DNA from 4 places in the Streptomyces sp. NPDC002328 genome. Region 2 is predicted to be linked to each of the others. Evidence: riboswitches for the same ligand, from Rfam matches in the RefSeq annotation. Region 2 holds a riboswitch; each other region holds the start of a gene.
The links. A riboswitch is a leader RNA that binds a small molecule or an ion and turns the genes downstream of it on or off. The one in region 2 is predicted to bind cyclic di-AMP.
Positions count from the first base shown of each region.

Region 1: it holds a riboswitch for cyclic di-AMP, as region 2 does, so the genes downstream of both, ACFYX4_RS26580 (M23 family metallopeptidase) here and ACFYX4_RS10075 (transglycosylase family protein) in region 2, are expected to answer to the same signal.
Region 3: it holds a riboswitch for cyclic di-AMP, as region 2 does, so the genes downstream of both, ACFYX4_RS23375 (C40 family peptidase) here and ACFYX4_RS10075 (transglycosylase family protein) in region 2, are expected to answer to the same signal.
Region 4: it holds a riboswitch for cyclic di-AMP, as region 2 does, so the genes downstream of both, ACFYX4_RS08930 (transglycosylase SLT domain-containing protein) here and ACFYX4_RS10075 (transglycosylase family protein) in region 2, are expected to answer to the same signal.

Region 1 covers NZ_JBIARQ010000011.1:254,444-256,613, forward strand. The annotation lists gene ACFYX4_RS26575 (PP2C family protein-serine/threonine phosphatase) at 1-630, shown strand, start outside; cyclic di-AMP (ydaO/yuaA leader) riboswitch at 885-1,043, shown strand; gene ACFYX4_RS26580 (M23 family metallopeptidase) at 1,051-2,085, shown strand.
Region 2 covers NZ_JBIARQ010000003.1:85,098-87,267, reverse strand. The annotation lists gene ACFYX4_RS10080 (transglycosylase family protein) at 1-812, shown strand, start outside; cyclic di-AMP (ydaO/yuaA leader) riboswitch at 1,041-1,209, shown strand; gene ACFYX4_RS10075 (transglycosylase family protein) at 1,214-1,924, shown strand.
Region 3 covers NZ_JBIARQ010000009.1:151,568-153,737, reverse strand. The annotation lists gene ACFYX4_RS23380 (hypothetical protein) at 1-258, shown strand, start outside; cyclic di-AMP (ydaO/yuaA leader) riboswitch at 627-820, shown strand; gene ACFYX4_RS23375 (C40 family peptidase) at 824-1,297, shown strand.
Region 4 covers NZ_JBIARQ010000002.1:554,149-556,318, reverse strand. The annotation lists gene ACFYX4_RS08935 (HAD family hydrolase) at 1-563, shown strand, start outside; gene ACFYX4_RS08930 (transglycosylase SLT domain-containing protein) at 594-1,076, opposite strand; cyclic di-AMP (ydaO/yuaA leader) riboswitch at 1,080-1,266, opposite strand; gene ACFYX4_RS08925 (polyprenyl synthetase family protein) at 1,904-2,170, shown strand, end outside.

The DNA of each region.
Region 1 (2,170 bases), on a different contig from region 2:
ATCGGCGGCGACCTGTACGCGGTGCAGGACAGCCCGCACGGCATCCGGCTGGTCGTAGGGGATGTAAGGGGCAAGGGGATGGGGGCCGTCGCCGCCGTCGCCGTCGTCATCGGGGCCTTCCGGGAGGCCGCCGAGCAGGAGGTCACCCTGGAGGCGGTCGCGGAGCGCCTGGAGCGGGCGCTCACCCGGGAGAGCGCCCGGCGGGAGAGCCTGGAGACCCTGGAGGGGTTCGCCACGGCCGTCCTCGCCGAGATTCCGCACGGCGACGGCGTGGTCCGCCTCCTCAACCGCGGCCACCCCCCGCCGCTGCTGATCGCCGCCGACGGCGCCGTCCGCGCGCTGCCCGCCCGGGAGGCCGCGCTGCCGCTCGGCATGGGCGACCTGGGCGCCTGGCCCGTCCGCGCGCAGCAGACCGCCTACCCCGGCGGGTCCACCCTGCTGCTCTACACCGACGGCCTCTCCGAGGCCCGCGACGCCGACGGCCGCTTCTACGACCCCGAGGAGCGGCTCGCCGGCCGCGCCTACCCCGACCCCGCCGCGCTGCTCGCCGCCCTCGCCGACGACGTACGCCGGCACACCCGGGGCGGGACGACGGACGACATGGCGCTGCTCGCCGTACGGCATCCTTGATCAATGTCACGTCGGGTGATCGGGCGAGTGCCCTGCGCATGACATCTGACGCTTCGTCACCTGCCGTGGTGGGCTCAGGGGTGGCCCGTAGGGGATGGAGGTGTGGTCAACTCGCCCGTTTTTCACCGGTCATGGGGCGAAAGTCCAGGCCAGAAATGTTGTTGATCAAGAGGAACAGCTTGGAAACATGCCCCCGAGTCTATTAACGTTCGATAACGCAGCGCGGTCGTCCCAGCCGTCACAAGAGTCGGCTCCGTGCGCACGCGCCGAATCCCGCAAGGGAACCGGGGAACCACCAACTTGGGGTGAATCGCGCCGAGCCGCCGTGTGACAACGGCCGGTATACGCGCGTAGGAGACCTTCCCGCTCCGAACCCGTCAGCTAACCCGGTAGGCGACGGAAGGAAAGGAGTGCGCCCGCGTGGCGTCCAACCGCCCTGCCGCGGAAGCCCCCTCCGCGCCCAGCCAGACCTTCGGGTACGGCAGCTACCGCACCGACGAGGGCCCCTGGGAGGAATGGAATCCCACCGCGGAGACCGTTCGCCCGGTTCGCGGTCGGCACCGTGTCGCCAAGCAGCGCGGCGGACTCGCCCGCAGCTCCACCGTTCTCGGCGTCGGCGTCATAGCCGCTGTCGGCGGCGCGGGCATGGCCAGCGCCAACACCGGCAAGCCGCCGGTCTCCATCTCCATGCCGGACCTCCCCTCAGTGGGTTCCCTCATCTCGGACGAGGACACCCCCAAGGAGAGCGCGCCGGCCCTCGCGAGCTTCGGCAGCGTCGCCGCCGACCCGGTCGCCGCGCAGGAGACCGTCGCCGAGAGCGCCGCCGACGCCGGTGAGGTGCTCCGCAGCCGGATCATGGCGCAGGCCGAGTCGCAGCAGACCCAGATCGAGGCCAAGGCCCAGGCCGCCGCCGCGGCGGCAGCCGCCAAGGCCGAGGCCGACGCCGCCGCCAAGGCCAAGCAGGAGGCGGAGGCCAAGGCCGAGGCCGCGAAGAAGAAGGCGGCCGAGGAGGCCGCGAAGAAGGCCGAGGCCGAGCGCCTGGCCAAGCTCGCCGGTCAGTACACGCTGCCGACCTCCTCGTACACCATCACCTCGTCGTTCGGTCAGGCCGGCGCCTACTGGTCCTCCGGGTACCACACCGGTCTCGACTTCGCGGCCCCCACCGGCACCCTGATCAAGGCCGTGCACGGCGGCACCATCACCTCGGCCGGCTGGGACGGGTCGTACGGGTACAAGACCGTGCTCACCCTCGACGACGGCACCGAGATCTGGTACGCCCACCAGTCCTCCATCAGCGTCAACGTCGGCCAGAAGGTCACCACCGGCGAGGTCATCGGCCGCGTCGGCGCCACCGGCAACGTCACCGGCGCCCACCTCCACCTGGAGGTCCACACGGGCGGCGGCGCGGGCATCGACCCGGGCGCCTGGCTGCGCGACAAGGGCCTCAACGTCTGAGCCCCTGAGAGACCTCCGGGCCCCTGGGACCCGGGCCCCTGAGATCTCCCGGATTTACCAACCCTTGGCCGGAGGCGCGGAATGA
Region 2 (2,170 bases):
GCCCCGACCTGGCCAGCCGCAACCAGCAGATCGCCGTGGCCCAGAAGGTCCTCGCCGACCAGGGCGTCGGCGCCTGGGGCACCTGCGGCCTGACGTCCGGTCTCACCGCGGACGCGGCCTCGGGTTCCGTCGACACCGGCGTCGCGGACGACCAGTCCGACTCCTCCATTTCGTCCGGCTTGTCCGACCTGTCCCGGGGTTCCGGTTCTTCGAACTCCTCCGGCTCCTCGCGGGATTCCGGCAGCGCGTCCACCGACCCGTCCGCCGGCTCCTCGGCGGATTCGGGTGATTCGTCCTCCTCTTCCCCCTCCTCGACGCCTTCGTCGCCTTCATCCTCTTCCTCCGCCGCGGACTCCGAAGAGGGCGGATCCGCGAAGCCGGACGACCCTGCCGGCGCGGCGGGCTCACAGGCGGGCGGCAGCTCGCCCACGGAGTCCCCGAAACTGGACGAGTCGGACAATTCCGCTCAGGGTGCGGGCTCTTGGAGTCTCGTCGACACCGGTTCCCTCGCCGCCGACGCCGAGACGCTCGGCGCCGACACCCTCGGCTCCGGCCGCCACCGCGGCTCCACGGCCGACGAGAGCGCGACCGGCGGCGACAGCGCGGCCTCTCCCGGACGCCACGCCGCGAACTCCCTCAGCGGCGCGGCCGGTACCTACGTCGTCCAGGACGGCGACTCCCTGGAGTCCATCGCCGACTCCCTTGGCGTCGACGGCGGATGGCGCGCGCTCTACGACGGGAACAAGGACGTCATCGGCGCCGACCCGAGCGACATCACGCCCGGTCAGACGCTGACGACCGGAGCCGAGTAGCGCTCCGGCGGGACGGTCCAAGACGGTGGAAAACCCCCTGAAACGGGGGGAGTTCACGTCACACTTCGCGCCGAATGTCCGGTTTGGTGAAAGTGTGGGATGAGTCTCAGAAGCCCTGATCGTCTTTGAAATTCCGTCGATCGCGTGCGTACGGTCATGACCGCTCGGCAACCCGAGCCCCGGCCGCCGCAACGCCGAATCCTGCCAGTGGCCGTCCGGGAACAGTCGTCGCGTCAAGCGCCGTAGGCAGGAGCGGGGGACCCAAGGTAAGCGCCGGGCCCAGCGGTTCAGCTGGATCCGGCTCGGGGTGAAGCCACGCCTCCCACGGAGGAGTGGCCGGGCAACTCAACCGGCCCGAACCCGACAGCTCACCTCGCAGGCGTCGGTGAGGGGATCGATCCATGCTGTTTACCGGCAAGGGCAAGCACCGTCGTCCGTCCAAGGCCACCCGCGCCGTCGCGCTGGCCGGTGTCACCACCGCCGCCGTCGCCGCCCCGCTGATGGCGGCCGGCAACGCCTCCGCCGCCACCGCCTCCGAGTGGGACGCCGTCGCCCAGTGCGAGTCCGGCGGCAACTGGTCCATCAACACCGGCAACGGCTACTACGGCGGCGTCCAGTTCTCCGCGTCGACCTGGGCCGCGTACGGCGGCACGCAGTACGCCTCCACCGCCGACAAGGCCAGCAAGTCGCAGCAGATCCAGATCGCCGAGAAGGTCCTCGCGGGCCAGGGCAAGGGCGCCTGGCCGGTCTGCGGCAAGGGCCTGTCCAACGCCTCCTACACCGGCGGCTCCTCCGGCAGCGGCTCCGGCTCCTCGGGCAGCGGCTCCGACTCCGGTTCCTCGGACACGAGCAAGCGCTCCACCGAGAAGCAGGGCGCCTCCCGCTCCGCCGAGCGTCCGGCCGCCGAGAGCAAGAAGACCGTCACCACCCCGACCGGCAAGAAGGTCAAGAAGGGCGACGGCGAGTACAAGGTCGTCGCGGGCGACACCCTCAGCTCCATCGCCGAGAAGCAGAAGGTCGCCGGCGGCTGGGCGAAGCTCTTCGAGCTGAACAAGGACATCGTCCAGGACGCCAACCTCATCTACCCGGGTCAGCAGCTTCACCTGAAGTGACACCCGGCTCCGAACGAAGCCACAGCGCCCTCACAACCGAGGCCCGCACACTGAGGGCCTCGTGAGGGTCACCCCCCGTCCCCACGGGCTCCCCGCCCCGGTGCGTGTTCCCCCGTACGCACCGGGGCGGGGTCTTTTGTTTCACCGAATCTCTTTGTTCCGGCCAGGAACAATGTGTACCGTCAGTCTGTCCACGGGACGGTCGGTCGGCTGCCGACGGCCCCGGGGCGGTTAGGCTCTAGTCGC
Region 3 (2,170 bases), on a different contig from region 2:
GAGTTGATCGACCGTTACCTGGAGGCGGTCGACCTGCTCGGCCGGATCAACCCCGCCCGTGACGGCGACACCTACCGTGGGCTGCGCGCCGCGCAGGCGCTGGTGGGCAGGGCGGTGGCGCTGCGGGACGCGCTGACGCTGATGCACCAGCGGGGCGAGAGCGAGCTGCACGCGCCCACGCTCGCGCGGGCGCTGCGCGTCCTGGACGGGGAGCGCAGGGCGGCGCGCGTCGCCGTGCCGCCGCTCTCCGACAGTTGACGCATGGACTTTTCGGCCCGGACGATCGGCGGCGCGCGCGTCCCGTCCGGGCCGGAGTCGAAACGGACCAAACGGCGTACGGCTGTTCGGAGGAGATGTGACTGCCTTTTCCGGGCCCTTGCGGTTGCGCGGCGGGCGTGCCCGACGGGTGGAATGGAGGGTTCCAGTGCTGGTCGGGGGCCTTATGACACGTTGACATCTGATCGAACATCAGGGTGTCCACCCGAACGGGTGAGTGGTGAGTAACCCCACAAATCCCCGATTCCATTGGGATTTTCGGACATCGGTGAGCCAAGATCCCTGTCTGACGACAAGACCCCGCCACAAGCGGCGGGGCAATCCGTGCGGACGCCGAGTCCTGCCGCCGTTCGGATGACAGGTCGACAGAAGTGCATCGGCAGGAGTGGAGGACCCAAGCACGACGGGTCGCCGGGACGGTCGTCTCCGAACGGGAGACGCGCCGGGTCGAGCAGCCCTTGGGGTGAAGCCGCAGCAGCGGCCGGGCAACTTTGTCAGCCCGAATCCGACAGGTCATCCTTCACAGGCGGCTGACGAAGGGTTGCGCATGACTGCGCTCAATCGTGTCCCGTCGCTCATGGTCCGAGCCGGTACGGCCTCGGCGTTCGCCATCGCCGCCGTGGGCGGCTCGATCGTGGTCCCGGGTGTCGCCTCCGACGCCGCTGCCGCCACGCCGGCGACGAAGGCACTTCAGGTCGCGGCCTCCAAGAAGGGCTCGCCTTACAAGTACGGCGCCGCCGGACCCAACCGGTTCGACTGCTCCGGGCTGACCATGTACTCGTTCAAGAAGGCGGGCAAGAAACTGCCCCGCACCGCGGCTCAGCAGTACAACAAGACCCGCCACATCGGCGCGGCCAGCCGCAAGGCCGGAGACCTCGTGTTCTTCCACTCGGGGTCGAACGTCTACCACGTCGGGATCTACGCCGGCGGCGGCAAGATCTGGCACTCGCCGAAGACGGGTGACGTGGTCCGGCTCCAGAAGATCTGGACCAAGAGCGTCTGGTACGGCCGAGTCAAGTAACCTCCCGGGACGGTGGCCGCCCCTGACAGCCCCACCGCCCCGGGACCCCCTCCGTGGGGGTGCCCTCCGCTCCGGGCGAGGGTGCCTGGACCGGGGCGACGGCGCCCCGTCCGGGCGAGGACGACTCGATCCGGGCCGGGGTAACCCGACCGAGCGAGGCGACTCGATCCGGTCGCCGACACCCCGCCCGGGCGACGGTGCCTCGATCGCGGGCGGGCGGTGACCCGCCCGAGCGAGGATGACTCCATCCCTGCGGGGTGCCCCGTCCGGGCGACGGTGCGTCGAATCCGGGCGGGCGGTGTCCGTCCGGGCGAGAGGCACTCGATCCTGGGCGGGTGGTGACTGTCCCGGAAGGGTGGTGTCCCGTCTGGGCGCGGACGCCTCGATCCCGGCGGGGGTGACCCGTTCGGGCTACGGTGCCTCGATCCTGGACGGGCGGTGGACGTCCAGGAGGGGCAGTTTCCCGTCCAGCGAGGGTGACTCGATCCCGGCGGGAGTGACCCGTTCGGGCTACGGTGCCCCGATCCCGGGCGGGCGGTGACCCCTTCGGGCGAGGGCGGCTTCGTGTCGGTGGGGTGACCCGTTCGGGCGAGGGGGGCTTGGGCCCGGTGGGCTGTGGTCCCTTTCGGGACGGCGTGGACTCGGCTTCGGTCGAGCGGCGACTGCGTCCCGGGCGGGAGAAGAAATCGGCGAGCGGCGACCCGGCCTGGGGCGGGCGCCGACTCGGATGCGGGCCGTCTGCGTCCTGGGCGGACAGTGCGGGCCGGCCTGGGCGCGGTGGGCCCGGGGCAGGCACGGCGAGGCCCAGGGCGGGCGCGGTGGGCCCTGTATGGGCGCGGAGGGGGCTCGCGGGCTGTCGTGGGGCCTTGGGGG
Region 4 (2,170 bases), on a different contig from region 2:
GCCTGCTGTGGTCGGTCACCCTGGACCGGGAGCTGGCCGAGACGGCGATCGGCAAGATCGAGGCCGAGGTCGGGCAGGTGTTCGCGGCCGTCGACCAGGACGGGGTCGACGGGCTGACGCTCATCGAACCGGGCTACCTGATGCCGCACCCGACCCTGCCCGCCCTGCGCGTCGGCTCGCGCGAGGACCTGTGGTGCGAGCCGATCAGCAAGGTGCTGCTGCGCCATCCCACCCTGACCGACGACGAGTTGGCGTCGACAGCCCGCTCGGTGGTCGGCTCGCTCGCCACGGTCACCATGTCGGGGCCGGGCACGGTGGAGCTCCAGCCGTCCGGCGTCACCAAGGCGACGGGCCTGGCCCTGGCCGCCGAGCACCTCGGGCTGCGGCCCGAGGACACGCTCGCCTTCGGCGACATGCCCAACGACATCCCGATGTTCGACTGGGCGGCGCGCGGTGTGGCGATGGCCGACGCCCATCCCGAGCTCAAGGCGGTGGCCGACGAGGTGACGACGTCGAACGAGGACGACGGCGTGGCCGTCGTCCTCGAACGTCTCTTTCCCTGATCGACCTGACCGGCCTGGTCGAAGAAGTGATCAGTACGCGCCGAAGACGTTGTCGATCGAGCCGTAGCGGTCGGCCGCGTAGTTGCAGGCGGCGGTGATGTTGGCGACCGGGTCGTACGGGTCGTACGCGGTGCCGGCGACGTGGTACGCGGCGAAGGTCGGGTCGATGACCTGGAGCAGGCCCTTGGACGGGGTGCCCTTGACCGCGTTGGAGTCCCACAGGTTGATGGCGTTCGGGTTGCCCGACGACTCACGGATGATGTTGCGGTAGATGCCGTTGTAGGTGCCCGGGATGCCCTTCTCGGCCATGATCGCGAGCGACTGGCGGATCCACCCGTCGAGGTTGTTGGGGTAGCCGGCCAGCGTGGTCGCCGGGGGAGCGGCGGCCGTGGAGGCGGTGGTCGCGGAGGCGGTGGTCGCTCCGACGAAGGGGAGGGCGAGCACGGCGGCGCCGGTGCAGGCGACGGCGATGGCGCGGGCGAAGCGGCGGCGGGGCTGAGCGGCAGCGGGCATGGGGAAGTTCCTCTCCGGCGCCTGCGAGGTGAGCTGTCGGGTTCGGGCGGGGAGGTGCCCGGTCGGCCGCCGTACGGATACGGCGGCACGACTTCACCCCTAGCCGTGCCGATACGTGCGTGACGTACGGTCCGGCGGTCTTTCTGGGTCCCCCGCTCCTGCCGTGCGAGATGTTCGTCGATGGATGACGTCGGGCGGCGGCAGGATGAGGCGTCTGCCCGACTGGCCGGGAACGTATGCGAGAGCACATGTCCGGAACAAGTACCGGATTCGGGGAACACCCCTATTGACCTTGGTCTGGTGTTTTTGGGATGCTTGATCCTTTGCTTTCGGCAAGTGTCAACTCGGGTGCCGGGCTGAGGGATCCGGGGGTCGGTACGGGGTCGGTGGTTCCGTGACGAAGTGAGCCAACTCACCCGTGATGACAAGAGTGGGTAAATCGGGCAATGGGCGTGAAGTCGCTTTTAAAGGGGTGGGGGCGGAATCCAGGAATTCAAATGGAGGGAATGTCTGATTTGATGCCGTTTATCGAAGGCTTCGTGAGATACGGCACACCTCCGGGCATGTATCGGCGCTTCCGGGTGAGTCGATGGGGGTGGACAGGTGTCCGACCGGATCATCGGATCGGATGATCGGAAAGTCGGCGGTCGTGATCCGGTGCCTCCCGGGCCGAACGCGGCACCTCCCGGTCGAGCGACGTGGGGGCCGGGTGACGTGGGGGCTTATCGGTGATCGAAACGTGACCGGATACGCTGACTTGAGTGATGGCAGCGACGTATCGACAAACCGTGTAACGCCACTAGACACCAGCAGACAGGAGACCCCTCGTGACCGTCGTCGGGCCGTTTGGGCTGAGCGTGCGGGACCAGGCTCTGGAAGCCGATGTCCAGGCCGGATTGGCGGCTGTCGAGGAAGGCTTGCTCGAGGCCACCAAGAGTGAGGTTCCCTTCATCACCGGTGCCGCGCAGCATCTGGTCCGGGCGGGCGGGAAGCGGTTCCGGCCGCTGCTCGTGATGCTGGCGGCGCAGTTCGGCGACCGGCACGCGCCGGGCATCGTGCCGTCGGCCGTGGTGGTGGAGCTGACCCACCTGGCC